One region of the Mesobacillus sp. genome, then DNA from elsewhere that is predicted to be linked to it. Evidence: riboswitches for the same ligand, from Rfam matches in the RefSeq annotation. Region 1 holds a riboswitch; each other region holds the start of a gene.
What was found. Region 1 has a riboswitch for S-adenosylmethionine ahead of AC3EBE_RS11650 (O-acetylhomoserine aminocarboxypropyltransferase/cysteine synthase family protein). Riboswitches for the same ligand answer to the same signal wherever they lie in the genome.
Positions count from the first base shown of each region.

Region 2: linked by a shared signal. The riboswitch ahead of AC3EBE_RS10035 (methionine biosynthesis PLP-dependent protein) and the one ahead of AC3EBE_RS11650 (O-acetylhomoserine aminocarboxypropyltransferase/cysteine synthase family protein) in region 1 are both predicted to bind S-adenosylmethionine.
Region 3: linked by a shared signal. The riboswitch ahead of AC3EBE_RS10560 (LLM class flavin-dependent oxidoreductase) and the one ahead of AC3EBE_RS11650 (O-acetylhomoserine aminocarboxypropyltransferase/cysteine synthase family protein) in region 1 are both predicted to bind S-adenosylmethionine.

Region 1 covers NZ_JBYNSB010000030.1:79,249-89,781, forward strand. The annotation lists gene AC3EBE_RS11600 (3-hydroxyacyl-CoA dehydrogenase/enoyl-CoA hydratase family protein) at 1-1,250, shown strand, start outside; gene AC3EBE_RS11605 (acetyl-CoA C-acetyltransferase) at 1,311-2,486, shown strand; gene AC3EBE_RS11610 (acyl-CoA dehydrogenase family protein) at 2,573-4,357, shown strand; partial or broken gene AC3EBE_RS11615 (arsenate reductase family protein) at 4,708-5,046, shown strand; gene gcvH (glycine cleavage system protein GcvH) at 5,099-5,479, shown strand; gene AC3EBE_RS11625 (YusG family protein) at 5,625-5,864, shown strand; gene AC3EBE_RS11630 (toprim domain-containing protein) at 6,278-6,634, shown strand; gene AC3EBE_RS11635 (thioredoxin family protein) at 6,641-6,967, shown strand; gene AC3EBE_RS11640 (MFS transporter) at 7,081-8,346, shown strand; gene AC3EBE_RS11645 (hypothetical protein) at 8,568-8,885, shown strand; SAM riboswitch class I at 8,971-9,071, shown strand; gene AC3EBE_RS11650 (O-acetylhomoserine aminocarboxypropyltransferase/cysteine synthase family protein) at 9,158-10,468, shown strand.
Region 2 covers NZ_JBYNSB010000025.1:98,281-108,813, reverse strand. The annotation lists gene metH (methionine synthase) at 1-2,294, opposite strand, end outside; gene AC3EBE_RS10045 (bifunctional homocysteine S-methyltransferase/methylenetetrahydrofolate reductase) at 2,275-4,137, opposite strand; gene metC (cystathionine beta-lyase) at 4,134-5,318, opposite strand; gene AC3EBE_RS10035 (methionine biosynthesis PLP-dependent protein) at 5,315-6,427, opposite strand; SAM riboswitch class I at 6,511-6,618, opposite strand; gene AC3EBE_RS10030 (M4 family metallopeptidase) at 7,079-8,710, opposite strand; gene AC3EBE_RS10025 (alpha/beta fold hydrolase) at 9,164-10,045, shown strand; gene AC3EBE_RS10020 (hypothetical protein) at 10,078-10,533, opposite strand, start outside.
Region 3 covers NZ_JBYNSB010000027.1:33,158-43,690, reverse strand. The annotation lists gene AC3EBE_RS10595 (vWA domain-containing protein) at 1-115, shown strand, start outside; gene AC3EBE_RS10590 (hypothetical protein) at 942-1,241, opposite strand; gene AC3EBE_RS10585 (M14 family zinc carboxypeptidase) at 1,382-2,704, opposite strand; gene AC3EBE_RS10580 (DUF2785 domain-containing protein) at 2,968-3,816, shown strand; gene AC3EBE_RS10575 (DinB family protein) at 3,884-4,387, opposite strand; gene AC3EBE_RS10570 (pentapeptide repeat-containing protein) at 4,457-5,314, opposite strand; gene AC3EBE_RS10565 (ATP-grasp domain-containing protein) at 5,431-6,384, opposite strand; partial or broken gene AC3EBE_RS10560 (LLM class flavin-dependent oxidoreductase) at 6,642-7,691, opposite strand; SAM riboswitch class I at 7,946-8,051, opposite strand; gene AC3EBE_RS10555 (LL-diaminopimelate aminotransferase) at 8,135-9,310, opposite strand; gene clpP (ATP-dependent Clp endopeptidase proteolytic subunit ClpP) at 9,561-10,139, opposite strand; gene AC3EBE_RS10545 (sigma-70 family RNA polymerase sigma factor) at 10,161-10,533, opposite strand, start outside.

The DNA of each region.
Region 1 (10,533 bases):
CTGATGATGTAGTAGCGATCGACCGTGCGATGAAATGGGGATTCGGCTGGGAAATGGGTCCATTCGAAGCCTGGGATGCCTTAGGCGTTGAAAAAGCAATCAGCAAAATGGAAGCTGAAGGCAAGACCGTTCCTGCATGGGTGAAAGAAATGGCTGAGAAAGGCTTTACTTCCTTCTACAAAGAAGAAGAAGGCAAGATTAGCTATTATCATAATGGCGAATATGTCGCTGTTGAAGAAAATCCAAAAGCGATCAACCTTAAGCTTCTGAAAAAGCAAAACGGCGTGATTAAAAAGAATGGCGGAGCAAGCCTGATTGATCTTGGCGACGGCATTGCCCTTCTTGAGTTCCATTCACACAGCAATGCAATCGGGCCGGATATCCTCCAGATGATCAATTTTGCCATTGATGAAGTAGAAAAGAATTACAAAGGGCTTGTAATCGGCAACCAGGGCAAGAATTTCTCTGTTGGCGCAAACCTGGCGATGATCCTGATGGAAGCACAGGATGATAATATCTGGGATCTTGATATGGTTGTCCGCCAGTTCCAGCAGACAACGATGAAAATCAAGTACTGCTCGAAGCCGGTCGTTGTCGCTCCATTCGGCATGACGCTTGGCGGGGGTGCTGAAATGTGCTTGCCAGCTGCACACATCCAGGCATCTATGGAAACTTATATGGGCTTGGTTGAAGCAGGTGTCGGTCTGATTCCTGGCGGAGGAGGCAACAAGGAGCTTTATATTAAGCACCTTGAAGGAATGCCAAAGGGCGTCGAATTTGACCTGCAAAAGGTAGCGAACAAAGTATTCGAGACAATTGCGATGGCCAAGGTGTCAACATCAGGTGAAGAAGCTCGCGAAAACAACTTCCTGAGTGAATCAGATGGCATCAGCGTCAACAGCGATCACCTTTTATACGATGCGAAGCAGGCTGCATTAAGTCTTTATGAAAAAGGCTATACAGCCCCAGTCAGAAGGAAGGTACCTGTAACTGGTGAACCTGGTTATGCGACATTGCTCCTTGGAGCACAGGCGATGCATCTGTCAGGCTATATTTCTGAGCATGACTTGAAGATCGCCAGAAAGCTAGCGTACGTCATTTCAGGCGGTAAGGTTCCATATGGTACTGAAGTGGATGAGCAATACTTGCTTGACCTTGAGAGGGAAGCATTCCTCAGCCTTGTTGCTGAACCGAAATCACAGCAGCGTATGCAGCATATGCTCGTAAAAGGAAAGCCATTACGCAATTAATGAATTGATATTTTACTAGTTAACAATAGATCGAACATCCAAGGAAAGAGAGGGAATGAGATGAGAGAAGCGGTAATCGTAGCCGGAGCACGAACACCTGTCGGAAAAGCGAAAAAAGGAACTCTTGCTAATGTCCGCCCGGATGATCTTGGGGCTCTTGTAGTCAGAGAAACTCTAAAGCGTGCAGGCAATTATGAAGGGAATATCGATGATCTAATCATCGGCTGTGCAATGCCAGAAGCAGAACAGGGATTGAACATGGCCCGCAATATCGGAGCGTTGGCTGGCCTGTCACATGAAGTGCCGGGAATAACAATCAACCGTTATTGCTCCTCAGGATTGCAGGCAATTGCGAATGCATCAGAAAGAATCATGCTTGGCCATGCAGATACCATCATTGCAGGGGGGGCTGAATCAATGAGCCTTGTGCCGATGATGGGGCATGTTGTCCGCCCGAATTCGAAGCTGGCCGAAACAGCACCTCAGTATTATATGAGCATGGGACACACCGCGGAGCAGGTTGCAATAAAGTACGGAATCTCCCGTGAGGACCAGGATGCATTTGCGGTAAGAAGCCATCAGCGTGCTGCAAAGGCAATCGCAGAAGGAAAGTTCGAGGACGAAATCGTACCTGTCGATGTAACGATCCGTTCAGTAGGGAAAGACAACAAGCTTGTTGAAAAAACTTTCCAGTTCAAACAGGATGAGGGTGTCCGTCCGGATACAAGCATCGAAACGCTCGCGAAGCTTCGCCCAGCTTTTTCAGTAAAAGGAACAGTAACAGCCGGCAACTCTTCACAAACAAGTGATGGTGCGGCAGCGGTGATGGTAATGGATCGAGAAAAGGCTGAATCCCTTGGACTGAAGCCGCTTGCGAAATTCAGGTCCTTCGCTCTTGGCGGAGTGCCGCCTGAAATCATGGGGATCGGCCCGGTCGTGGCGATACCTAAAGCGTTAAAGCTTGCCGGACTTCAGGTTTCCGATATCGGAGTATTTGAACTTAATGAAGCATTCGCTTCCCAGTCCATCCAGGTCATCCGTGAGCTTGGCCTTGACGAAGATAAAGTCAATGTAAACGGAGGCGCAATCGCGCTTGGACATCCACTAGGAACGACTGGTGCTAAGCTGACATTATCGATCATTCATGAAATGAAACGCCGCAATGAACAGTTCGGCGTGGTGACCATGTGTATCGGCGGCGGAATGGGTGCTGCCGGAGTATTTGAACTTTTATAAAACAGAACCAGCCATACCAACTTAAATAGATAAAAAAACCTGGAGGAGCACCATGCTCCTCCCAAAATAGACAGGAGGAAGATTCAATGGAAAACCAAACAGAAAAGCTCGTAAAAGGCGGAGGCTTTTTAATTGAGGATGTAACATATGATCAGGTTTTTACTCCTGAAGATTACACAGATGAGCATAAAATGATCGCGAAAACAGCTGAGGACTTTGTGGTGAATGAAGTATTGCCTCAGGTTGAATATATTGAACAGCATGAATTTGACCGTACTGTAAAACTATTGAAGGAAGCTGGTGAGCTAGGCCTTCTTGGTGCAGACGTTCCTGAAGAGTACGGCGGCCTGAGCCTTGATAAGGTTAGCTCAGCACTTATCGCTGAGAAAATGTCAATCGCTGGCGGCTTCTCTATTTCCCATGGTGCACACGTAGGAATTGGTTCACTGCCAATCGTGCTTTTTGGTAACGAGGAACAGAAGCAAAAGTACCTTCCTCCTCTGGCAACTGGCGAAAAGCTTGCTGCGTATGCATTAACAGAGCCAGGTTCAGGTTCGGATGCTTTAGGCGCAAGAACTACTGCTAAGCTGAACGCTGAGGGAACGCACTATGTACTGAATGGTGAAAAACAATGGATCACAAACGCAGGATTTGCTGATGTATTCGTTGTATATGCAAAAATCGACGGCGAACAATTCTCTGCCTTCATCGTTGAAAGGGAATATCCAGGTGTTTCAGTCGGCGCTGAAGAAAAGAAAATGGGGATCAAGAGCTCCTCAACTCGTACATTAATTCTTGAAGATGCAATGGTACCAGTTGAAAACCTTCTAGGAGAAGCTGGAAAAGGTCATATCATTGCTTTCAACATCCTGAACATCGGCCGTTACAAATTAGGGGTAGGCGCTACAGGCGGAGCGAAGCATGCATTCGGCATCACAGTAAAATACGCAAACCAGCGCCAGCAGTTCAAGACGCCTATTTCCCAATTCAACCTGACAAAAGAAAAGCTTGCGACAATGGCTTCAAAGATTTATGCATCAGAAAGCTCTGTATACCGTACGGTTGGCCTTTTCGAAGACCGCATGAGCAAGCTGTCTGAGGAAGAAATCAATAACGGTAAGGCTGTTGCTGCTTCAATTGCTGAATACGCTATCGAATGCTCCATGAACAAAGTGTTTGCTACAGAAACACTAGATTATGTGGTTGACGAAGGCGTACAAATCCACGGCGGATATGGATTCATGCAGGAATATGAAATCGAAAGAGCATACCGTGATTCAAGGATCAACCGTATCTTTGAAGGTACGAACGAAATCAACCGTCTATTAGTACCAGGAACATTCATCCGAAAGGCAATGAAGGGTGAGCTTCCATTATTCCAAAAAGCAATGCAGCTGCAGGAAGAATTAATGATGCTGATGCCGGAAGAGCCAGGCGACGAGCCTCTTGCACAGGAAAAATATCTTGTTAAAAATGCTAAGAAGATCGGCTTACTTGCAGCGGGTCTTGCAGCTCAAAAGTTCGGCAAGGCACTGGAAAGAGAACAGGAAATCCTTGTGAATATCGCGGATATTATTTCTAATGCATATTCAATGGAGTCTGCTGTCCTGCGTACTGAAAAAGCGATCGCTAAAGACGGACTTGAAAAGAGCAAGCAAAAGCTTCTTTACACTCAAATCTTCTGCCAGGAAGCATTCAATGAAATCGAACGTGATGCAAGAGAAACTCTTGTAGCAACTGAAGAAGGCGATGCACTTCGCATGCTGACATCAGCGCTTCGCAAGTTCACAAGGCACACTCCAATCAATGTAATCGCTAAGAAGCGTGAAGCAGCTGAAAAGCTGATTGAAGCGGAACGCTTCCTTGTGTAATTACACATAATAACTTTGCTCCTCTCCATTACGGGGAGGAGTTATTTATATTGATGAAGGCATTTGAAGTCTAAAGGGCGTTCGGTAATTTTAACTAATGTTGGACACCAATTTACAGCTGTTTAAAGTTATGAGAAATATTAACCAACTACAACTCCGCAATAAAATTTTATACCAAGAAGGATTCTTGCAGTTTTTGTTGAAATAGATAAGGGATGCCGAAAAAAATGGGGAAAAATAGGCACTCAATGTTAGTATTTTGCCACGCTGTTATGTTACTATCTCGTTTAGAGGGACTATAAATTGGGATACTAGCAAAGGGTGGTGAAATCATGGCAAAAACGTTTTAATGGTACCCTAAATGTGGAACATGCAGAAATGCGAAGAAGTGGTTAGACCAGCATGAATTAGCCTATAATGAAGTACATATTGTCGAAAACCCTCCTACAAGCTCCGAGCTTGCAGAAATGCATAAGAAAAGCGGCCTGGATATCAAGAAGTTTTTTAATACGAGCGGCCAGAAGTATCGGGAACTGGGGATGAAAGACAAGATTAAAACGGCATCCGAGAGCGAGCTCCTGGAATTGCTTGCGTCTGATGGAATGCTGATCAAACGACCTCTGATGACAGACGGAGAGAAAGTGACAGTCGGTTTTAAAGAGGAAGAATACGAGAAGGCTTGGCTGTAAATGGGTCCAATCGATTTTAATCGATAGAGATATACAAATGGAGGGATAGTTAATGAATACACCAAAAGAATTGCGTTATTCTGAAGAACACGAGTGGGTTAAGGTTGAAGGGGAAAGAGCACGCGTAGGAATCACTGATTTTGCTCAGTCTGAGCTGGGTGACATCGTATTCGTTGAACTTCCTGAAGTAGGCGACGAGATCACTGTAAATGAGCCATTCGGAAGCGTAGAATCTGTAAAAACTGTTTCTGAGCTTTATGCTCCAATCAGCGGAAAGGTCGTTGAGATTAACGAAGACCTGAACGACAGCCCTGAATTCGTTAACGAATCTCCATACGAAAAAGCATGGATGATCGTAATTGAACCTTCTGACAGCAGCGAAGTAGAAAAGCTGATGACTGCTGAACAATACGAAGAAATGACTAAAGAATAATAACTGCCTAACGCCTTGATTGAATCAAGGCGTTTTATTTATGTTGAAAACTTCGGCTCCGCTATCTCCTGCATTTTTCCATCACTTTCATTCCCGGTTTCGGACAAAATAAAAACAGCGATGAATGAAAAAAGGGGTGTGAACAATGACGTTAAAGCAGGAGAAAATGGATATCACCGATCGGGTGACAGGTAAATTGGAAAATGGAGAAATCCAGCTTTATTTAGAAAAAGAGCCTATAGGGAAAATCAAATTGCCTGAAGGAATGCAGCTTGAACTAGGACATCATTTTGTCTCTGAACAGAATAGGATTTACCAGCATGTATCAGTGCCGGATCAGTCAGAACCGCGGTATACTGATTGTGATGAAGGCGGCTGGTGTTAACAGTAGAGCAGCGGCCAGATTAGCCGCTGTTTTTTCATTGGTAATTGGTTTGCACCATTAATATTAAGGGAAAATCTTGTTTTTTCGGGTAGCTATGTATGTTGAAATTGAAATGGTTATATCTAACTTTAATCGGAGCGGAAGGCACGAAGACTCCTACGGGATGCAGCGGGCCAAGTGAGACCCCGCAGGAGCGTAGCGACGAGGAGGCTCACCTCACGCCCCGAGGAAAGCGAAGTGCCTGGAGCGCAGATATTCAGATAAATTGTAAAACTTAAGTTTGACCTATATAGTTCAAATTTTTGCAATATGATTTGAAAACCGTGACAATAGAAATATGTACTTAACAGCACAATTCTATTGAGAATGTTTATAATGTTGTAAAGCAATCATTTTCTGGTGCATAGGTGGTTATGGCGATGGATGAAAATCACAAGGTAATCATAGTGGAAGGCTCATCTGACAAACGTAAAGTACAGACTGTGCTGAAGGAGCCTGTCGAAATAATTTGTACGAATGGGACAATTGGAGTATCGAAGCTGGATGAGCTGATTGATTCCCTTTTTGATAAAGATGTATATATTCTCGTTGATGCTGATGCATCTGGAGAAAAGCTGCGAAAGCAGTTTAAACGTGAATTCCCGGAAGCGAATCATTTGTACATCGATAAAATGTACAGGGAGGTCGCAACTGCACCAGAATATCATTTGGCTACAGTTTTGATTTCAGCAAATATTGACGTTCATGCAGAGTATTTAGAAAAAGGATGACTGTAGATGAAGGATTGGAAAAAGGAAGATATCGATACATTTCTTGCAAATAAAAGAACAGGCTGCCTATATTTTTATACGCCAATGTGCGGTACATGCCAGGTGGCAGGGAAAATGCTGACAGTCATAGAGCAGCTGCTGCCCAATATTGACTACGGAAAAGCGGATTTGAATTTTATACCGGAAATGGCGGAAAGATTTCAAATTGAAAGTGTGCCATGCCTGATCATTATTAACAGGGGAGAGGTACAAGAAAAGATTTATGCTTTTCAATCCGTCCCTTATCTATATGAAAAATTAAAAAATCTCGAGAATGTACAAACAAGCGGCTAAGCCGTTTTTTTTTTGCCCGGAAATCGCAGTAAAATATCAAAAAGGATTTACATAACATTCCAAAAACAGTATTATATTTAGAGATACGAAATATTCGAGGAGCGCAGGATACTATGGCTTTTTATGACGAGTGGGCAGAACAAATCAAAAGCTATAACCGCAATATCAAATTGACCTTTATTGCCAATATCCTAACACAAATAGGACTGGGCATTTTTATGGTGATCTACAATTTTTACATTCGTGAATTAGGCTTTAATGAACTGGTAAACGGAAAGGTTATCTCAATGGCTTCACTGGCAACTGCCCTGATCCTGGTCCCGGCTGGCCTCATTAGTGATCGTGTCGGCAGGAAGAGACTGATGATATTTGGCGCTCTTTCCACCGGAGCGATTCTCCTCGTGAGAAGTGTGGTGGAAACACAATCGATGCTTATCCTGTTTGCGTTTGGAACAGGTCTTGTATCCGCATTTATACAGGTGTCAATTATTCCATGGCTGGCTGAAAACTCAAAGCCAGAACAGCGTGTACACTTATTCAGCATTCATTTTGCCGCCATGACAGGGGCCAATGTAATCGGAAGTCTTATGGGAGGAATGCTGACGGATGTTTTCGGGTTATTCTTTACTGAGCTTGAAAGTATCCGATATACGCTATTGATCGGTGGGGCATTGTTTACTTCCGCGCTGATTCCAATCTCGAAGCTAACAGAAAAACAGAAAACAAATTCCGCAAAGTCCAATTTCACAGGATTGCAAAATGTTAAACAGAATCTTTTTAGCCTGAAGATGGTTATTCTATTCGCAGTAGCGCAATTATTAATCGGATTTGGTGCCGGGTTAGTCATTCCATATTTAAACCTGTATTTCGCCGACCGGTTTGCTGCTTCCAACTCTCTTGTAGGGCTGGTCATTTCCCTCGGTCAGGGTGCAACAGCGGTTGCGATGATTATTGGGCCGATGGTTGTCCGCAGGCTTGGAGAGGTAAAAGCAGTCGCTGTGCTCCAGCTTCTTTCCCTTCCATTCTTGCTTTTAACCGCCTATACCCAGCAATTTTGGCTGGCAGCTTTAGGATTTTTATTCCGGCAGGCTTTGATGAATGCCGGAAACCCGATCCAAATGTCGTTGATGATGTCGAAAGTCGATGATTCCATGAAGGGACTCGCCAATTCGGTAAACCAGATGGTTTTTAACCTGGGCTGGGCACTTATGGGGCCTGTGTCCACCGGGATTGTCCTGAAATACGGATCATACTGGGGTTATGCTGCGGTATTCAGTATTACAGCATGTTTATATCTAGTCGGCTCAATTTACTTCTTCATAGTATTTAGAAGCATGAATAAGCCAAAACCGAACGTTCTTGAAACAAAACCCGCGTAAAACCGCCATTGGTGTAGAGATATTTCTCGGGAAATGAAAGACAATGCCGAATTATCCAACGGTATTGTCTTTTTTTTAGGAATCAAATCATGGCTAGCAATCGACTTTTCCATATTATTTGTCGAAGGAATTAAACAGGTTTTTCCCTGATAAAAAGGAATATGTATATTAGGGAGATGATCGGCATGAAGGAAAGAATTGAAGATTTCAGGAATGTTCTGATGAAGAAGAATCATATTATGCAGCTAGCGCATAATATGAACCTTTGCCTGGAGTTTGAAATAGAATATGGAGTTTTTTGCTTGCACATTCACAAGAATATAATAAATCTTACCGAAGGCTGGTGTCCCCAAGCTGATCAGCATATTTCACTGATTGGAAATGAGGGGAATATGCGGTATTTGCTCGATGGGAAAATTAAACTTCGTGATGCTATACAACTCGGATATGTGAAATTGGAGTGCCCTTTCAGAACTTTGCTTGCGCTGGAGTCCATAATTTATCTGGCACGGCCGCTGCCTGAAGAAGTTTTTATCTGAAAAATTAAAAAATATTTGACCGCTTGATTCACTGCATGATATTATCACTTTAACTTGTAAAATTAATTTGAACATCAACTGAATATTCTTATCAAGAGAGGCGGAGGGACTGGCCCAATGAAGCCCGGCAACCGGTTTTAAACACGGTGCTAATTCCATCAGAGGTAATGCTCTGAAAGATAAGGAGAGATGATCATGAACCCTCTTCTTAAGAAGAGGGTTTTTTTGCATCTTCTTTCCTAAAATTAATCTGATTGAATGGAGAGATGGAAATGGCGAAAGAACAGCAAAATTACAAAATTGAAACATTAGGAGTCCATGGGGGGCAGTCGCCTGACCCGGTGACAGGAGCTCGTTCGCTTCCGATTTATTCGAGCAATGCCTTTCAATTCAATGATACGAACCATGCGGCAGATCTTTTCGCTTTGAAAGAAGAGGGATATATTTACTCAAGGATACATAACCCGACGGTTACGGCCCTTGAGGAAAAGGTTGCATTGCTGGAGGGGGGCATTGGGGCACTCGCGGTAGCCAGCGGGATGGCAGCTATCACTATGTCCATTCTTAATGTCGCGCATGCCGGAGATGAAGTTGTAGCGTCATCCAATTTATACGGCGGAACTTATAATCTGTTTGCCGTGACTTTGCCTAAGTACGGAATTAAAGTTAAGTTTGTAGATGCAACAGACCCGGAAAATTTCCGTAAAGCGATTACTCCTAATACAAAAGCTGTCTTTGCTGAAACAATCGGCAACCCAAGTCTCAGGATCCTTGATATTAAGGCAGTTGCGGACATTGCCCATGAAGCAGGAGTTCCGCTGATTATTGATAATACATTTGCCACTCCATACCTTTGCAGGCCGATTGAGCATGGTGCAGATATCGTTATCCACTCGGCGACTAAATGGCTGCTGGGTAATGGTACTGTTTTAGGAGGAATTATCGTCGACGGCGGTAATTTTGACTGGAAATCTCCTAAATTCCCTGGATTCAATGAGCCTGATTCCAGCTATCATGATTTGGTTTACAGTGAAGCAATCGGGCCAGCCGCCTTTATCGTTAAAGCCAGAGTCCAGCTTTTACGAGACCTCGGTCCATCAATCAGCCCTGCTAGCGCTTTCCAGTTCAACCTTGGAATTGAAACACTCCATGTGCGCATGAAAGAGCATGTGGCCAATACACGAAAGCTCGTTGAATTCCTGGAAGCCCATCCGGCTGTCACCTGGGTATCCTATCCGGGGAATGATCAGCATCCTGATAAAAAGCTTGCTGACCAGTACTTGCCGAAGGGGGCAGGTTCAGTTGTCATATTTGGCATTGAAGGAGGACGCGAAGCAGGGGCGAAGCTGATCAATTCGGTCAACTTATGGTCCCATCTCGCCAATGTTGGAGATGCCAAGAGCCTGATCATTCACCCTGCCAGCACGACCCACCAGCAGCTGGACTCTGAAGGACTCAAAGCGGCAGGAGTTCCTGAGGACCTGATTCGCTTATCAGTTGGAATCGAAAATATAGATGATATTCTCGCAGACCTTGAGCAGGCCATTGAAAAAGCAACTGGGGTCCCATCCGTCCTTGCTTAAGTTGAATATCCAGAACATTCCACTTAATATTTAGAAATAATTTTGTTGACACTCTTTTTTATTCC
Region 2 (10,533 bases), on a different contig from region 1:
ATATCCGGTTTCTCTTTTTTTATCGCTTCAACCAAGGCTGTCGGAGCCACTTTGATGCCCAGATCGATGACATTATATCCATTGTTGCTTAGGATGATATCAACCAGGTTTTTGCCGATATCATGGACATCACCCTTGACAGTTGCAAGCAGGACTTTTCCTTTTGTGGAAGCTGAATCAGATTTTTCCATATGCGGTTCCAAATAGGAGACAGCTGCCTTCATAACTTCCGCACTTTGCAATACCTCGGCAACAATCAATTGGTTGTCATTGAAAAGCCTGCCGACTTCCTTCATGCCATCCATGAGCGGCCCGTTGATGATATCCAGCGGGGCAGGGAAGGAGGAGAGAGCCAATTCCAAATCCGGAAGCAGGCCTTCTTTCGTTCCTTCTATTACATAGTAAGCCAGCCTTTCTTCCAAAGTCATATCAGGCAAGCCACTTTTTACTTCCTTCTTTTTATCACGATAGAAATCCGTAAACTCTGCCAATGTTCTGTCTGTTGTATTAAAAAGCAGTTCTTCTGCCATTTTTACTTCATCAACACTGATGGAAGCAAAACGCTCAAGCTTTTCGGTATTGACAATTGCATAATCCAGGCCGGCCTGAGTGCAGCGATATAAAAATACTGAATTCAAAACTTCCCGTCCAACAGGGGGAAGGCCGAAAGAAACATTGCTGATCCCCAAAATGGTTTGACATTCAGGGAAGGATTCTTTAATAAGCCTGATGCCATCCACTGTAGCTTTTGCAGATCCGATGTACTGCTCATCCCCGGTTCCCACTGGGAATACAAGCGGATCAAAGATAATATCTTCTGGTTGGACCTTATATTTGTTGACGAGCAACTCATACGAGCGGCGGGCGATTTCAAGCTTTCGTTCAGCTGTAACTCCCATTCCTATTTCATCGATGGTTCCGACTACTACGGCAGCCCCATATTGATGGATCAGGCGGGCCACAGATTCAAATCTTTCTTCCCCATCCTCGAGATTGATCGAATTGATGATTGCTTTCCCCTGTGAATATGTGAGGGCTTTTTCGATGACATTATCATCAGTCGAATCAATCACGAGAGGCACTTTAACCTTTTTGACGACTTCCGGGATAAAATCCTCCATATCCTGAAGTTCGTCCCGATCAGGATCTGCAAGGCAAATATCGATGACATGTGCGCCATTTTTAACCTGGGCTCTGGCGATTTCAGCTGCTTCTTCAATTTTCCCTTCAGAAATAAGGCGCTTGAATTTCCTTGATCCAATTACATTCGTTCGTTCACCGACCATGATCGGTCTTAAAGTAGGATCATCATAAATAAATGGCTCAATGCCAGAAACCATATGGCTATGATTTACTGCTGAATTGCGGGGGGTTTGCTCCCGCATTTTTTCAGCAATGGATTTAATGTGGTCAGGAGTTGTACCACAGCATCCGCCTACGACGTTCAGCCAGCCTTCGCGTGCGAAACCTGCCAGTTTTTTTGCTAGTGTTTCTGGAGTCTCATGGTAATTTCCTTCCTCATCTGGCAGGCCTGCATTTGGATAGCAGCTGACTGCTGAAGAAGACAGGGCAGAAAGGGAGCGCAGATGCTCCTGCATAAATTCTGGTCCTGTTGCACAGTTCAGGCCAATGGCAATCGGATTCATATGCTGTACAGATATGTAAAAAGCTTCAATGGACTGGCCGGCAAGGGTAGTTCCCATCGGTTCAATCGTCGCAGAAATCATGATGGGCAATTTCCTTTCCCGGAGCTTGAAAGCTCTGGTGATACCTGAATAGGCGGCCTTTACATTTAACAAATCCTGACTTGTTTCCAAAAGAAGAAGATCCACGCTGCCATCAATCAGTCCTAAAGCCTGTTCTTCGTATGAATGTGACATTTCTTCAAACGATGATCCTCCGGTGACGCTTAGGGTTTTTGTTGTTGGTCCCATCGAACCTGCCACAAACCGCGGCTGGGAAGGGGAAGAAGCTTCATCTGCAGCTGTCCTTGCCAAAAGGGCTGCTGCCTTGTTTATTTCATATGCTTTATCACCTATCCCATATTCATCCAGTACTAGCCGGGTTGCTCCAAAGGTATTGGTCTCCACTATATCTGCACCAGCATCAAGATAAGCCTTGTGGATTTTCATGATTACATCAGGAGCAGTAAGGTTGAGGATTTCATTACAGCCCTCATATTCCTCACCACCGAAGTCCTCTGCTGTCAGTTCAGCCTGCTGCAGCATCGTTCCCATCGCGCCATCCATGATCAGGATTTTTTTCTTCATCTGTTCAGTTAACGTAGTTGACATTTTGTTTCCTCCTCATTAGACGGCTGCTATATTCGTTGGCAAAACGAGCCAATTCAACGCTCATCTCGTAGTTCATAAACGGTGTGATCAAGTAGATGCCATTAAAAAGTTCTGCTGCAGCCTCGATCAATCCTTTTGTAATAGCGATGCCTTCCCGTTTTGACTGGAGTGGCTCATTATTAAACTTCGCCATCGTATCGAGAATTTCCTGTGAAATCTTGATGCCAGGGACTTCGTTATGCAAGAACTCAGCGTTTCTGCTGCTTGTAAGGGGCATCAGTCCAATATAAATAGGGACATCAAGGTGCTTTGTTTCTTCATGCACTTCCATCAGCAATTTTTCGGAAAAAACCGGCTGGGTGATGAAGTAATCCGCTCCACAGTTTATTTTTTTCTCCATTCGTAATACTGCCTTTTCAAGAGACCGAACATTCGGATTAAAAGCAGCACCGATAGAAAAAGCTCCTTTTTGTCCAAGATCCTTTCCTGAATAAGAGAGTCCTTCATTAAATTGTTTTATCATCTCAATCAATTCAAAGGATGATAAATCGAATACCGATGAAGCGCCAGGGAAATCACCAACCCTTGCCGGATCACCAGTAATCGCGAGAATATCATGCAATCCGAGTGTATGCAGTCCCATTAAGTGAGATTGCAAACCGATAATATTTCTGTCCCGACAGGTTAGGTGCACGAGGGGGCGCAGGCCGATATTTTCTTTCACCAGATGTCCGATTGCAGAATTTGAAATCCTTGGTGAAGCCAGAGAATTATCCGCCAGAGTCAGGGCATCGATTCCTGCTTCTTTTAACGCTTTTGCTCCTTCAAAAAATCGGGTCGTATCCAGCTTCCTCGGAGAGTCAAGCTCAACAATGACCGAAGGACGTTTCTTTACAAGCTCAGGCAGGGAAGGGACAGGCCTTGAAATCTCAGTTGGACGTATTTCAACACTGGCTTTTTTTGCCGTTACTTTCTTTTCATTCGCAGGTTTTAGGCCTTTTAGTTCCTGAGCGAAGGCTCGTATATGCTCCGGTGTTGTACCGCAGCAGCCGCCAATCAGCCTGATACCCTGGCTATGGAAGTTGTGGGCAGACTTTCTGAAATACTCAGGGTTTCCTTCATAGTGGAACCTGCCATCTGTATATGCGGGCAGTCCAGCATTAGGATAGGCAGACAGATACGCTTTTTCAGGCATCCTGACTTGCTCCAGGCTGGCAATCATATGATGAGGCCCAAGCCTGCAGTTTAGCCCTACGATATCAGCGCCGATCTGCTCCAATTTATCAAATACAACCTGGAGTGGAGTCTGATCCTGCATGATGCCAATTTCCTGGAGTGAAACCTGGGCTATGATTGGCAGATCCGTTTCTTTCCGGGCAATCGCCAGCACGGTTTCGATTTCTTCCATATCATAAAACGTCTCAAGGAGTATTCCGTCCACACCTTCGAGAAGAAGGCAATATAGCTGTTCACGAAAGCTCCTTTTTATTTCTTCGAGTGGAATCGCTGAAGGACGGATTCCACGATTTCCGCCAATCGTTCCGAGAACATATGCATTTTTGCCAGCGGCCTGCCGTGCAAGCCTGACCGCTGTGCTATTAATTTCCTTGACTTGCTCCTCAAGTCCATACCGTTCCAATTTTATATAGTTCCCAGCATATGTATTTGTCTGGATTAAATCGGCTCCTGCCTCTATATAAGCTTCATGGATGCGGATAATGTCTTCAGGATGAGAAAGGTTCAGTTCTTCAAAGCAAGTTCCGGCACCATAGGAATAGAGAAGAGTGCCGATTGCGCCATCAGCTATCAATATCTCATTTTCCAATCGTTTGAGAAAATTCATTTTACACTCTCCTTTACTTCAGTTTTCCTGGTGGCAGCTGCCAAGGCCTGCTTAATGTCGCTGATCAGGTCATCAGGGTTTTCAAGGCCGACCGATAGGCGCAGCAAGCCCTCGCTTATTCCGCGCTTTTCCCGTTCCTCTTGTGGCATAGCTGCGTGTGACATTTTTGCAGGATAGGATAGGATGGACTCAACAGCGCCAAGACTGACTGCGAAAACTGGAAGTTTAGTATTTTCTATGAAATTGCTTAATATCTGTTTGTTTTCTAATTCAAAAGAGAGAACCGCTCCTGGTCCTTCTGCCTGCCTAAGCTGCAGAGCATATTGTGGATGATCCTGAAGACCAGGATAGTAAACATTTTTTATTAATGGTTCATTTCTCAGGTATTCCGCTACCCTTAATGCACTTTCCTGTGATTGCTTCATCCTGACTGACAAGGTTTTGATGCCCCGCATGACAAGCCAGGCATCCTGTACACCCAGTACGGCTCCAAAGGAATTTTGCAGGGAATAAAGCCGTTCACCCAGTTCTTTATCCTTTACAACTGCCAGTCCGGCAACTGTATCACTATGTCCTGAAAGGAATTTCGTTGCACTATGCAGGACAAGATCTGCTCCTGATTCAAGCGGTCTTTGCAAAAATGGAGTCAAGAAAGTATTATCGACAAACGAATATGCACCATGATCCTTCGCAAGTCTGCAGATGGCCTCAATATCCGTAACCTTCAGCAATGGATTCGAGGGCGTTTCTATATAAAATAAAGCTGTATTTGGCTTAATGGCATTTTTAACTGCTGTTATATCCGTCATCTCCACAAAGGTATGCTCTATACCGAAGCGGTTAAGCACCTGGGTGACCATTCGATAGGTTCCTCCATATACATCCTCAGTTATGACTACATGGTCGCCCTGAGAAAGAAGGAGAAAGGCGGTCGAAATGGCAGCCATACCGGAGGAAAAAGCAAAACCTCTTGCACCTCCTTCAAGGCTGGCGATGACATCTTCGAGCGCTTCCCGGGTAGGGTTTAAGCTTCTGCTGTAGTCATATTTGCCGAACTTGTCGACTGATGCCTGATGAAAGGTAGAGGCATGCTGAATCGGAACGCTGACACCGCCAGTAGCAGGGTCGAATTTATGCTTGTTATGCAATAGCTTTGTTTCAAATGTGTAAGATTGACTCATGCGTTCGCCTCCTGTTCAGCTTTTGAAAAAGCGCTGTTCAAATCCGCAATCAAATCGTCTGCATCTTCAATGCCAACCGAGAAACGGAGAAGCCGATCACAAACGCCAATTTCTTCACGGATTTCAGCAGGGATGTCTGCATGTGTCTGAGTTGCAGGGTATGTAATAAAGCTTTCGACACCGCCTAGGCTTTCGGCAAATGTAATGGTCGACAAGCTTTGTAAAAAAGGATTCACCATTGAAGGGGATTGAACCCTGAAGGAAATCATTCCGCCTCTGCCAGGATAGAGCACGTCACTGACAGCATCATGTTCCTTTAAATATTCTACCAGCTGTCTGGCATTACGTTCATGCCGCTCCATCCTTAATGATAATGTCTTCATTCCACGAATCAGGAGCCATGAATCGAATGGGCTGAGAACAGCACCGCCGCCATTATGATGGAGGAACAAGGAATCACACAATTCCTTGCCCTTTGCGACAATCAACCCGGCAAGGACATCATTGTGGCCTCCCAAATATTTAGTGGCGCTATGGATGACAATATCAGCACCAAGGGCAATTGGTTTTTGCAGAAGGGGAGTGTAGAACGTATTGTCAACAATGAGTAAAAGCCCATTAGCTTTTGCTATCTTTGCGATAGATTCTATGTCCGCCTGCTCCATAAGCGGATTTGTCGGAGTTTCAACAAACAATGCCTTCGTCCGCGGAGAAATAGAAGATTCAATTTCCTCTAAATTTGCCATATCTGCGTATGTACAGTTCAGCCCCCATTTTTTAAAGCCCTGCTCGAGCAATCGGTATGTTCCACCATATAAATCTTTTGATACTATCCATTTATCCCCATTCTGGAACAATGACAGGATCGTCCAGATAGCAGCCATACCTGAACTGCAGGCGAAACCCCGGTCTCCTTCTTCAAGATCGGCAATTGCTTTTTCAAGAATTTCACGAGTAGGGTTTCCTGTCCGGATATAATCATATCCGCTAGACTGGCCAATTCCTTCATGGCGATATGCGGTCGTTAGATAAATCGGGGGATTCACTGCCCCGGTAGCCGTCTCACTTCTGTTTCCAAGCTGTGCAAGCTTTGTATCAATCTTTGTCATTTTTCTCACTCCATCTGTTTAATGTAAACTCAATAAAAAAAAGTCTTCTATAAGAAGAAGACTTTGGAATTTACGAGCCATTCTCCTTATCTTCCAAGTTAACAAACTTGCTGGAATTAGCACCTTTTCAACTAAAGTTGAAGGTTGCTGAAGCTTCATCGGGCCAGACCCTCTGCTTCTCTTGATAAGAACTTATTCAATTATGAAATTTCTCTAAATATTACATCTCTTTTATGCGGATGTCAATCATTTTCTTATTAGCGCGTTAAAGGGCTGGTGTAGTTTCGTATAGAGATTAAGAGGTGATGCTTTTCAGAAGGAGGGGGCCAAGAGGTTTTATGGATTCCCGGGTAGCAAAAAAATTTTAAGTGGAGATAACCTGGAGATTCTTAAAGATTGCCTGTAAGGAAGAAAACTGCAAGAAGAGGGAATCTTGAGAACTTATATCTGCCCTGTAACGGAGAAATTTCTAAAAGGATGTAACCTATAAGGCTCTTAAAAATAGGGAAACTAAAGCATTATAGATACCAGAAAGTAAATAAAATACAGAAAGATATATAAACAAAAAGAACGTAGATTTCATTTTAAAACAAAAAAGCAGCCAGAGTAGGATATATCCCACCCGGGCCGCTTTTCAAAGCAAATAGTCTATTAATTCACACCGACTGCATCGAATGCTTGTTTAACAGAGTTAACTTCAGCAGATGTTGCACCATATAGGTCTGTTGCAGCCTGAACGAGACCTGCTCTGGCCTGGCTAAAGTTAGTAGAAGACGTGAAATAAACTGTGTTAGCGCGATAGAAGATTGCACCCAGCTTGGTCGTGCCAATTTCTTGAACTGTTACACCATAATGTGTGCCACCCTGGCTTAGAAGGTAAGCTGCTTTGTTGATAATTCCGCTGTTAGTGTGGACTCCGCCATTATCGGAAGTTCCAGTATAACGCTTTGAATAATGGTCTGGATCACCGTATTTAGTTGGATCACTCATTGAACGGAGCGCATCACCCGCTTTATTAGGTGTATAGATGTCCTCGCCGATTTCAAAATCAGGATTGTTGTTGTCATAGTATTCCATTAAAGTTCCAAAAATATCTGAAATCGCTTCATTTAAAGCACCAGATTCATACTGGTATACAAGGTCTGAGCTGAAGTCGGTAACCGCATGTGTTAATTCGTGAGCTACTACATCTAGTCCTCCTGAAAGCGGGATGAAAGTTGTTCCGTCTCCATCACCGTATACCATTTGCTGACCATTCCAGAATGCATTATTATAGCTTCTGCCATAATGAACTGTCGATTTAAGCGCAGCACCTTTATTGTCATAAGAGTTTCGTCCGAAAATATTCTTATAATAGTCATATGTCAATCCGGCATAATAGTGAGCATCAACAGCTGCACCATCATACTTAGCGTTCAGATTATTATCGGCATCCGACCATAAAGTACCCGGAGTGCGCTGTCTATTTTGTGCATCATAAGTGAAAACTCCTGAGCCGCGCGTATTATCCTGTAAATAATATGCACCATTTGAAAGCAGGGTATTTAAAGTTTTAGTATCACCTAGTACACCTACTCCTGATCCAACAGTGTTCGAGCCTGTTAATGAAGGGTCTGTCTTTCCTGCAGTATGAATCGCATTATATTTATTGATGATTTCGCCTGTTTCAGCATTAATGAAATATTGATAATTTCCTGGTTCTGGGCTCAAGAAGTTCAATGTCACATGATATGCATACACTGCTTGATCAGCAGTTGGGTAGATAACAAGGTTTGCTGATGGTGCCAGTTCATAAGTCGGCTTGAAGCCTAAGTCAGCTTCAGCAAGAGCGATTGCCTGTTTTTGTGATTTTTGACTTTGCTTTTTAACCAGCTTGCTGCCAAGCTCTTGACTCAAAGTACCGCTAAATACTTGAAGGACGCCGCTTTCATCGACTTTAGCAACCTGAGTAGAACCCCACACTGGCACTCCATCGAACAATTGCTGCAAACGAACCACGTCACCGCCAAGTTTATCTGCTTGTTCAGAGGTAACTGCAAATGAGTCCTTTGTGCTCAATTTATATTTTTGCTTTGAATTTTCAAGGTATTGAAGTACCACATCTTTCGCAGCTTTCGCGGAAGGGTTTGTCAGTTTGCCGGCAACAAACTCAGGTGTGCCATTGTTTTTCTCAAACTTTTTGGATTGTGAATCAGCCGAGGGTGCAGCGAAGGCAGATGCACTTACTAATCCACTTAATGCTAGACTCGCAGATAGACTTAAAGCTACGACATTCTTCTTCAAATAAAATTCCTCCTAAAATAGATGAAATGATGTGATCCACAAAATTATTTTTGTAGATTAAGATATTTATACTTTAATATTCTGAACATTTCAAACATTATCTCGCTTTTTGTCGAATAATCATGTTGGGAAATTTTTATCAAGGCGAATGAATGAATATAAATTACATAAAAGGAAAAAACAGGTAAATATAAGAGGAACGGGCATGCTGATAAAACAAATGATGCATAAATATTCATTAATATTTTTTGCATACCTTTGTACTTAGAACGAGTTATAGATTACTTTTAATCCATTTAGATAAAAACAATAAAAAAGAAAGGATCCCCAATCTGCAGCTTAATACCTTAGCTCATTTTACTGATGGAGCTAATTAAAGGGATTTCGAAATGTACTGGCGAAATTAACCATGTCGAAAGTATTATTTCGAATACATAATGGGAGGATAAAACCTTGAAAGAGTATTTGATAAATCTAGAGGAGCAAGTATCTTTGAATGTTAAAGCTTCAAATATAGATAGCAATAAACCTACCATCATTTTGATACATTTTAGCGGTGGTACCTCGTCCATCTGGAGTGGGGTTATACCTCGTCTAGAGAAAGAATTTAATCTGCTGGTACCAGATTTACGGGGACACGGAAAGTCAAGCTGCCCTGAAAAAGGCTATCATATTGATGAGATGGCAAATGATGTATATCATCTGTTAAGAAAATTTAATATTGATAGTTGTCATATTGTCGGAAGTTCAATGGGTGCAGAGGTGGGCGTCAGTCTCGCTGCCAGGCATCCAGAGCTGGTGCAATCCCTGATTTGCGAAGGCGCGATTTTTAATGAATTTGGTGAAAACGGCCTTTTCAATGGCAGCAGGGAGGATATTGAGCTGGAAAAAGAAAAGCTGCGGGCCAAATTGGCTGAGCGAAAGGAGGTAGTTTTTGATTCACATGAAGAATTTATCTCTTTTTATAGAAAGCCAATTGAAGATATGGGCTTATGGAATGAACATTTTCATGAGTTTATAAATAGCTGCAGCCAAGAAGGAGCCGCTGGCTATGTCCATTTTTACAAAAATCACGTAAGAAATGAGTATATGAATAAATATTGGGATTTGGATTTTGGAACTTATTATAAAAAAATCAAGTGTCCTGTTTTATTCATGCCAAGCGAGGAAGAGTGGAAGGACCCTAAGATCAAGAAATCACTAGATTACTTTGCAGGTCTGTTAGATACATATGAAATTAAATTATTGGACAATTCCCTTCATGCATATGTTTGGATGCAAATGCCGGAGCAAGCTTCAGCGGCAGTAAAGAGCTTTTTGAAAGAAACGATTTAAACAGGAGAAGGATGGCGAATTTGCCATCCTCCTTAAGGTAAAACAACTGGAATCAACTTGAAAAATTCTTCCTCATCATATACCTGGTAAAGTATCTTTTCATGGTCAAAGATCGCGTAGTAGGGCAAAGACTTTATATCTAGATCAGGGAATTGGGACCTTGCCTCATCTATCGTAACCACAGACATTGATTGAGCCTTATGAATATAGGAATTCTTTATTCTATCCAGTGCCCAGTTAGCTCCATGCTGTTTTTTGTCATATATCTCGAGTATTGCCAGGCCTCCTTTTTCCTCAGCCAGCTGATTCTGATAGGAAACCACCTTTTCAATATTGATTGGGAATGTGTAATGCACTTCCTGTTCATCATGGAATCCCCTTATTACTACAATTTGTTTACCAGAAAAATTATTGAATGTGTATTCGCCATTTAATAATGGTTCAAAGAGGAAGCTTCCATCTTCAAGATCATCAGTCCATTTGATTAC
Region 3 (10,533 bases), on a different contig from region 1:
TTCTAAAAGAAATAAAGAGAAAGCAGATGTAAAAAGCAAAGAAATCCGCCAGCGAGTCGATGAATGGACAGAAAAAATGAAGACATTGAAGAAGGAACGCGGGGATACTTGGTAATTAAGAAAAGCGAAAGCTCTTAAAAAGGAATGGCGACTAAGTTCGCCACATCCTTTGGCAACGTCGCCGTCAGCACATCCTGTGCAAGTCCGACCAGCGCTGGCCGACAAAGACCGCCACGTCCTGTGGCAACGTCGGCACTAGAACATCGTGTTCGTCGGAGGGCCTGTCAGTGAAGTCGCTCTTTGACTTCATTGGCAGGACCGAAGCGTCTCGAGGAGTTAGGAGCCGCAGCTAGACAAGCGACTCGAGGGGCTAGGCGCTGTAGCTAGACAGTTTGAGAAGAATGCAAATATTCTTTAAAGCAAAGAAGACGGTTCTCATATAATGAGAACCGTCTTTTTTGTTCACTAAATCTCCCATATGTTCACCAAATCATCATCCCCTTATCGTGTTGCAAGTACAAAAACACCTTATAATGTTCATGTATTCACGTAAAGGAGCTGATCCTGATGAAAGATAAGTTCATTGATATAGTTATTGGTCTGACAGTATTTTGTTTGGAATGGACTATTTTATTCATTCTTGCTTCTGACAGGGAAATGAAAGCTTAAGTTTGAACCCTCTTGCTCAACAAGAGGGTGCTATCGTATACAATTTCTTTAAATATTGAAATACTTACAATTCCTATTTAGATTGTAATCTAAAATTGGTCTGTTGATTTCCGTTCCAGGCGCTTCGCTTTGCTCCTGCGGGGTCTCACCTGTCCCGCTTCATCCCGAAGGAGTCTTCGGGCCTGGAACGAAGAGCAACAAGGTTTTACTACGGATATAGTAATTTTCATACATCTCTTGTCGATTAACCTCTTAATATAGCAGGTGTTTCTCTATAATTTTTCTATTGCAATTCCATGCTTCGTTCTGTTTACGATTACTTCATCGTTAACTTGAAAGCTCTGGTAGACTTTTTTATTGACTACTATTTTTTCATTAAGGAATAGCACCCAATAGCGCTTTTCCGATTGATAATTGCCATACTGATTGCTTACGAGCGTTTCTGTTCCTTTTTCTGTGATAAAACCCTGGCTTTGCTGAAAACGAAACTCTTCTGAAAGAAAACCTTCGTAAGCAAATGACAGCAGCCCGATGCAAGAAATCCAGAGAACGATGCTTATTATATTTTTCATTCCATCACCCGTGCTTAGCTTATGGAGGATGGAGGAAAATTAAACATTTAATGATAAAACCCCCTGATGACAGCAAAGAACATCAGAGGGTCGATTTTAATTAAACGATGTGAAAGCAATAAAGCTTACGAAAAGCTCGTTTAAAAGTCTTTTTCCGTTTCTCTCGTTGTTGGATCTTCAATCCTGTTCGATGATTCAGGAATTGCATCATAATAGGATGGATCAACATCATGGATGCTTCCGTCCGCGAGGCCTTTGAATACTTCAAAGAGTGGAACTTTGACGGTTTCCTTCAGCATTCCAGCCTGCTTTTGGCCGAGGGTCTGGCTTTGTCCTTTAATTTCAATCAGCATGATTGCCGCATCATTCAAGGCGAAAGCACCAAGTGCGGTTCCCGGTAGGTTAACGTCAGGATACTTCTGGATGGCTCCAAAGTGTGAGAAGCCGCGTTGAAGTGCCTGGGCGGAAAGTGCGTTAACCTGCTTTCCAAGCTTCAATACATCCTCATCGACTTCATATTGCTTACCTGAGAATGGGTCTGTATATGGATCTGCCACTACGGCCGCAACCTGAACAGGAACAGAGCGATTATCTTCTTCTGTTAGAGTATTGAAGCCGCGATGGTGCACATCAACATATACGTCCGGCTTGAATTCCTTGAATACACTCGTAACAGTCCTTGCTTCAGCGGTCACATAGAAACCGCCATACTGGCTATTGTTCGTTCCTTTGCTGTTCAGGAAGTCAGCAACTTTTGCTTGATCCTCGTTTTCAACTCTGAAATCAAGGTTAGGGTTATAGTCACGGTTCTGGTCATATCCCGGAATGCCGTAGACGACTCTTCCATTATTGTTCTGTGCCCGCTCACTGCCATCACTGTTGTAATACCATGGAGCAGCCGTACCTGCTGGGAGCTGGATGTTTTCCGGCAGCCATGTCTGATGGGTATAACGAGTTGGGTACCATTTGCCTTCATATGTATTATCGGCACCTTCCGGATTGATGCGCGGCATGATCCAGATCGATACATTCTCCAGGATTTCTTCTACTTCCTTGCCACCCGTGTTAAGTTTTTGAATGATATCCATTGCTGCCTCTGTACCAATTTGTTCATTCCCATGAATTTGAGTCGTGATCAAAACTCGTTTTTTGTTTGGATCAGCATCGCCAAATTTCACGACATATAATGGTTCCCCCTTATCCGCCTCTGTTTGGTACCCATCCGGTGCAAGGTTTGTATAGCCAGCCACTTCAAGCTTCATTTTCCCATGAGAAGATGCTTCCAGCTTTTGCAGAGACTTGTACAATTCTTCATTGGACATATAACTTGATAAAGAGATATTTTGCTCGTTTTCAATGTAAGGACCATTCGGCTTTGACTGCGGATCGGCGAATACCGTGGATGAAGCAATCATCGATAGAGCCATCGCTGTTGGTACTACAACCTTCGTAAACTTCTTCATTTTCCATGCCCTCCTGCTATTTTTTATTTAGCAACCCCACTATTTCGTGTTGCTTAATAGTTAGTATAGGAGCTCACAAAGAAAAAGTATAATAAAATATCTATTAATTCAGAAAATTGATACTATTGTTTTAGATGCCCTTTTTTAATAAGGAAAAAAGTATGAATATCAAAGCATTCAGCCTCCTAATAATGAACTATAAAAACGACACTCATATAGGTAAATTATGTTAAAGTATATTTATCTAAATTGGAGGATTGGGAATGTATCTAACCGCAGAAGAATTAAAAAATGAATTAAAAATGCTAGACTTTAAGCAGCCTGATAGAATAGTATTCAAAAATCCGGATTACCTTTTAACAAGCATGGTCGAACATATCGGCTCTCCAGATCCTGAGCTTAGAGATAAACTCATTTATACTAGCTTTTTCTATTTAATAATGGACGATTATCTTACATATGCCCAAATGAAGAGTTTGATTGAAACATGTCTTGATGAAAATTATCTATTCTTGAATATCGACTTAATGAATGATGACTCAGTCTTTACGCGCGCATTTTCATCACTTGTCATTGCCCTTATATTAGGTAAGGACCGGGAAGCACGCTTTCTTCCTGACGAACTCGTAAACCGTGCTATAGAAAGCAGTATTCATTATTTGCAAAAAGAGCAGGATTTACGTGGTTACGTTGAGGAAAAGGGCTGGGCACACAGCATTGCCCATGGTGCGGATCTACTGGATGAAGCAATAAAGCATCCACTATTTGATATCAAGATGGCTGAGAAATGCCTGGACGCCATTGGTGGCAGCCTATTTAAGGGTACAGTTTACATAGATGACGAGGATAAACGCCTTATATCTCCCATTACTGCATTATTAGATAGGAATATGAGTGAAATGATTTTAAAAAAATGGATTGAGAACTTGTCAATAAATCTAGCCAAATTGCGAAATCCACAAAAATTTTCTCTGCGTTTTTACAGAACACGGACGAACTTAAGCAACTTTCTAAAAACACTGTACTTCAGCATGATTTTTAATAGTGCCGGCTTGGAAGTGAGGAAAACCATCGAGGTCATTTTGAAAAAGTGGGAGCGGAATGAATTTTGATAATGAAATGAAAAACGGCAGTTCAAGGACTGCCGTTTTCGTATGGCTACCGCAATAAATAATTTAATTACATCTTAGGTGCATCCATTCCTATCTGACTCCATTCATCCTTTGACGGGCCATAAATGCCGGGCACCTGTAAACCTGCCTGTCGCATTAAGACAGTCATTTGTCCTCTATGGTGTATTTGATGCTGGATAATCAATAGAAGAAGCGTCCCCTTTGTCATCCTGTTTCCAAAGAAATCGATCTCTTCATCCAGATTTTCATCAATAAATTGAGACTTTACAGCTTGCATTAATGCATTGCTGGCTTTCTCATAGGACTTAAGAATAAATTCTGCGGAGTCAGGGACAGGGTAATCCTCCGCCGGTGCGTCAAAATCAATTCCTGCCTGTGATGCCATTAATTTGATTGCTGCAGTAATATGCCAAGCGATTCGGCCCAGCGTCCAGTTTTCCGCGGTGATTTGCTGCGACAATGACTCATCCGTCAATTGTTCGAGTACTTTTTTTGTGGATGAAGCCTCAAACTGCCACGAAGCCAAAAAACGATCTACTGTTTTAAACATAGCCATCCTCCTAAGATAAAATAGGCCCAACCTTTATAACTATTCGAGGATGGAAATAAATATCCTTTTTTAATGATCTCCTGAAAGGCCCTGCCAATGAACTGGCCTTGTTAAGCCTGACGGCAATTTGGTATTTTTATCTCCCCTTGCCGAATTCACCTGAGCCTGGGTCAAAAAGAAGCTTCCCGATAAATTTGCTCCGCTCAAGTCAGTGTCCCTCATATCAGCACCAATAAAATCACAATCCCGCAAATCCGCTTCCCTGAAATCTGCCGCAATCATCACTGCACCACGTAGATTTGCCCCTCTAAGGTCTGCCTTGCGCATTTTTGCTCCAAGAAACATGCTGCCCCTTTTCAATTTTCGGGCAGTATTGTTTCGTGGAACTTTCTTGCGAATCAGCTCACTTGTTTTCAGCAGTTTCTCATTGACTGAGGCACGAACGTCATCAATATTCAGCGTCAATAAATCAGTCGGATCCATAAATGTGAGTTTTTCGGTATTTATAAAGGCTGCCGACAGTTCATCATGCAATACTTCTGCTCCTCTTAGGTTCTGTGCCTCATTTAAATAGAGAAGCATTTCATGGAGCTGCTGCATTACGGGAAAAACGGCAAACATTTCATCTGAAAGTTCGGGATTTTGCATCCAGTCCCTTCCCTCGTATGTCACCTGGGAAACCTTTTGCCCAGCGCCAAAGCACTCATACACGGTACATCCCTTAAAGCCAATGAAACGCAAATTTGTATGTTTGCTGCATTTAAAATCGTTTTGAAGGTTGCTGCAAGGAATACCGCCAGCTTTATCCTTTGCAAAATCAGCAGATTTGGCAAAAGGCAATGCTACACAGCAAAGTCCAAAGCAGCTTCCACAGTCAGAGCTCAATTTATTTATAAGATCATGGTCATTTATTACTTGATTTGGCACTTTCCACAACTCCGTCTCAATTAACTCAAAAACATCCACTCTAATCAGTCTAGCATATTTTTCCTTAAAAATAGTAAAAGCAGCGGACGAAATTCGCCACGCTGCTTCTCAATCCTTTATACTCTCGATAAAGAATACTCAGCCTGAAGCTCTCTTTTCAGAAATCCTGCAAGCTCCAGCATTCCATATTTACCAGCCGCTTTTTCTGCATCAGAATTATAATTCGTATTCGTATTGATATCGTAGGTGAAAATTTCTCCCTGCTCATTCTGAATGAATTCAATTCCCGCTACGAAAATGTTATTTGCTTTAAGTACCCTCTTGTATTTTTCAATGATTGAATCATAAAAGCTTTCTTTTATCTGGAATTTGGGTTTCTGTTCAGTTTCTTCTCCGACAGGACAAAATAGGTCTCCAATCTGGCAGGCATCTGCAGGACATAGTTCAAAGCCTTCTGACGTATCAACTCTTACAGCATAGACAAATTCTCCGCCAACAAATTCACACCTAGTGATGCTGCTGTCTGGCGACTGGATATACTCCTGGATCAGGGTTACACCGTCTACCGGTTCTTCGAATGAAGCCCCTCCCACATATGACTTCAAGCCTTCAATCGACTGGAATAGCTGTACGCCGAGCCCCTTGCCTGCCCGGTTATGCTTCGTTATAAAAGGTTTTCCCTCGAAATCCCTGGCTGCTTCAAGCAGGTGTTCCTTCCCGACTGCCGCTATTGTCTTTGGCGTTTTTACACCATGCTTGTTTAGTTCAAGGTATTGTTTTACCTTGCTCACTTCAAGCTCAAGGGCCCTCGTTCCGTTGAATACTTTCCTGCCGTGGCTTTCCAGCCAGGCTAGTACTTGTGATGCATACTCTGGTGCAAAACGATGCCCCCTTGTATGGGAAGATGCACTCATCCTGCTGTAAAAGATGCCTTCTGGCGGCTCTGCTGTTAAATCCAATGTTCCCTGATCAAGATGCCATTCTTCAAACGGGACATTCAATTCCTCAAGTCTTTTTGTCAGATGAATGGTCCATTCGCTATTTTCATGAATTATATATACTTTGCTCATAGTTTCATCTCCTTTTTATTAGGCTCTGTTATACAAAGCTGTTGATTTTCGTTCCAGGCGCTTCGCTTTCCTCGGGGCGTGCGCTGAGCCTCCTCGGCGCTTCGCTTCTGCGGGGTAAAATGGCCCCTTCTTTTCGGGCCATTTCTACCTAGGTCTCACCTGCCCGCTTATCCCGAAGGAGTCTGCGCGCCTGGAACGAAGAGCAACAGGATTATAATTCAACATTGGTATATTACAGAGCCTTTTATTAAAAAAACTTAAACGGCCAGGCTTTTTCTTTTTTCCTCAACAAGCGGCATGACTTGTTTTGCGAACCGCTCCATTTCCTCAAGCTGAGGAGAGAATTGCAGAAGCAGCAGACCAAGTCCAGCTTCCTCATACTGTAAAATCTCTTCAGCAATCTGGTCTGGTGTTCCAATTAAATTTGGCCTCAATCCGCGATTGGAAACGGAGTAATCCTGAAGCTGGATCTGCTGTTCCAGCTGGGATTTGCTTGTGAAATCTTTAAAACCGGCATATGCACTGGATTCCTTCACATCCGTAATTCTTGCGAGTTCAGCCTGTGCCTCTTCCTCGGTATCCCTGCAAATGACGTAAGCTGCCATCCCGAACTCTGACAGCTCAGGATTCTCGGTTTTTGCTCTCCGAGATTTCATATCGGAAATCTTTCTTTCAATCTCTTCCACAGTGCCGCCATGCATCACATATGCATCACATTTTTCCACAATCGTCTGTTTGCCTTTCTCGCTTTCGCCACCGGCATACAAAATTGGATTAGGCCGCTGGACTGGTTTTGGATATAGCTTAGTATCTTTCAGCTGATAGAAATTTCCGTCAAAAGAAAAACTAGGTTCGCTCCAAAGCCCTTTCAGGACATCGATGAACTCCCTTGTTCTGTCATAACGCTCGTCATGCTCTGTGAAGATTCCGCCATACTGTCGGGCTTCCTCTTCTCACCATGCTGAAACGACATTCAGGGTAAATCGTCCATTACTGATTTGATCAATATTTGCTGCCATTTTGGCAGTGATTGCAGGATTGTGAAATCCCGGACGCACTGCTGCCATGATTTCTATCTTCTCAGTTACCGATGCCAGTGCCGCTGCAGTAGTCCAGGCTTCGAGCGAATCATGCTCCGGCCCTTTGATATCATTCAAGTAAAGCTCTGCTATTAAAGTTGTTGAATATCCCCAACGCTCTGCAGCCTGGATCAATTCCTTGTTATACTCGAACGTAGCCGGCATTTGTTCATCCTCAACATTTCTTAACCATCCACCGAAAATCGGCAGCCAAAAACCATACTTCATCCTAATCTCTCCTCCGCTGCTTAACATTAACTCTACTATACCAACCTGTTAAGTTGGCATTATGGATAAAAAATTTAACACTTAAAACTGTCAGAACAACTCGTTTTCCTTTTTACAAGTTGGATTGTTCTAATGCACCGTCTGGTACAATATTCCGCTTTTCAAATTTGAATCTTTCAAAAGTACAATCCTGAAAAAGCCTCCGATAAAACAAAAACTCCCTTCATAAAGAAGAGAGTTCAATAAGCACTCTCTTCTCATCTTTCAGACAATAATGTCCGCAGGAATTGGCACAGTATTCGTAAAGAACCTGTTGCCGAGGTTTCGCAGGGCCTATCCCTCCACCTCTCTTGATAAGAAGAAAATCATATAAAGTTTTAGTTCACTAAAGTGATAATATTCTAAATTAATATAAAAGTCAATTCGTTTACCGAAATATTTTTTTATTTTGTTTGGGCAAGCAAAAACTGATCTACACGCTGAGCTGCCTCTGTCAGGCGTTCAGACGGCTGCACCATTGCGATTCGGACATAGCCCTCTCCCTGTTTGCCAAAAGCATCACCTGGCACAACAGCGACTCCCTCCTCCTCAATCAGCTTGAATGCAAACTCTCGTGACTTCCACCCCGCAGGAATCTTTGCCCAGACAAACATAGTTGCCGGTGATTTAGCAACCTGCCAGCCGCTGTCCCTCAAACCATTGATCAAGGTATCCCGCCTTAGTTCATATTGATTCACCTGGTCCTGCAGGAAAGAGAAATCTGAAGTCAGCGCCGTCACTGCTGCTTTCTGGATCGGCAGAAAAATCCCGTAATCGATATGTGATTTGAAGGATGCGAGACAGCTTATGACTTCTGGATTCCCTACCACATATCCAATCCGGCAGCCTGCCATATTAAATGTTTTTGAGAGCGAGTTGAATTCCACGCCCACTTCCTTCGCACCAGGAACCGACATGAAGCTAATTTGCGGGTTATTGTCAAAAATCAGCTCTGAATAGGCAAAATCATGGACAACCAGGATATTATGCAGCTTTGCAAACTGCACAACCTCCTCGAAAAAGCTTCTATCCGCCAGCGCTGTGACAGGGTTTCCCGGGTAGCTTAATATCATCATTTTCGCTTTCGCCAATACATCTGCAGGAACTTCATCAAGCTTGGGCAGAAATTTGTTCTCCGCCAGCAACGGCATTGGATGAATCATCCCTCCCGCGATATTCACGCTAGCTTCATAGATTGGATAACCCGGATCAGGTACAAGCACATAATCCCCTGGATCGATGATTGCAGTAGCCAGATGAGCAAGTCCATCCTGCGATCCCATTAGCTGCAGCACTTCATTTTGATCATTCAGTTCTACTCCATAGCGCTCCCGGTAAAAATAAGCCACTGCCTCATTAAATTCGCTGATTCCCTTCAAAGTATATCCGTATTTGGAAGGATCCTTTGAATACTCAACAAGTGTATCAACAACAAAAGATGGCGGCTGAAAATCCGGGCTGCCAATACTAAGATCAATTACATCTTTCCCGTTCAGCTTGGCTGCCTGCTTCCGGTCGACTACCTCCTGAAAAATACTTGAAGACATTTTCCTGATCTTTTCTGATCCAATTAGATTCATAGCTTTTCCCCTCCACCGTTTTTGCATCCTGATGTATGTAGATTAATTATTCTTACTTTTTAAAATATAAATTCCATTATAGCAGGGAGACTCATTCAGTTCTACAGTTCTTTTCTTCTTTTTTGCGTTGAAGCAATGAAGTATCTGTGATAATAAAAAATATACCATTTTCTACATGATTATTGAAAGGGATATCTCTCTTCTTTTCTGAAAATAAAAAAATGAGCTGCAGATACAGCTCATCCGTAAATTATTTGGTAATGATCTTATCAATAATCCCATACTCAAGCGCTTCCTTGGCGCTCATGAAATAATCCCGGTCTGTGTCCTTTGCAATTTTTTCAACAGGCTGGCCGGTGCGCTCTGAAATGATTTGATTTACGTGCTCGCGCAGCTTGAGGATCCGGCGGGCTGAAATTTCAATTTCCGTTGCCTGGCCCCTTGCTCCGCCAAGCGGCTGGTGAATCATGATTTCACTATTGGGAAGAGCAAATCTTTTACCCTTTGTTCCCGCGAGCAGCAGCATTGCACCAAAGGAAGCGGCCATCCCAATACAGATAGTGCTAATATCAGGTTTGATGTATTGCATTGTATCAAAAATCGCGAACCCGGCTGTAGTAGAACCGCCAGGACTATTAATGTAAATCGATATGTCTTTATCCGGATTGTCTGCTTCCAGGAACAGCAATTGGGCGATGACGCTATTGGCGACCTGGTCGTTTATTTCATCCCCAAGCATGATAATCCGGTCCTTCAGCAGACGTGAATAGATATCGTAAGATCTTTCTCCCCTGTTCGATTGCTCGATCACATATGGAATTGTTCCCATATAAAATTCCTCCCTTTACAGCTATGCAGCCATTTTTAAAGAGAGAGTAGCGTTTGAATGCAAAGCCATTGCCGGCTTTGACGACGGAGCAAGCGAAGGAAACTCATGTATCTTTTCAATCAGGACGGATGGATCCTGGGCCTGGAGCGATTCAATCAGCAAGCTGGAGAGCTGGTGCTCCTCGGCTGTCTGAATTGAAGCGGCCTCTTGGGAGTCTCCTTTTTCAACCTTTTTCTTTGCCCTGTGCAGCGAACCCTTTACTGCCACTTCAGTCATTCCGAGAATCCCGGCAATTTCTGCAGACTGGAATCGAAATGCCTCCTTCAGGATAAAGACAACTGCCTGCTTTGGCGTCATTTTTCCCATTACCAGCTCGACTGTCTCGAATACACTG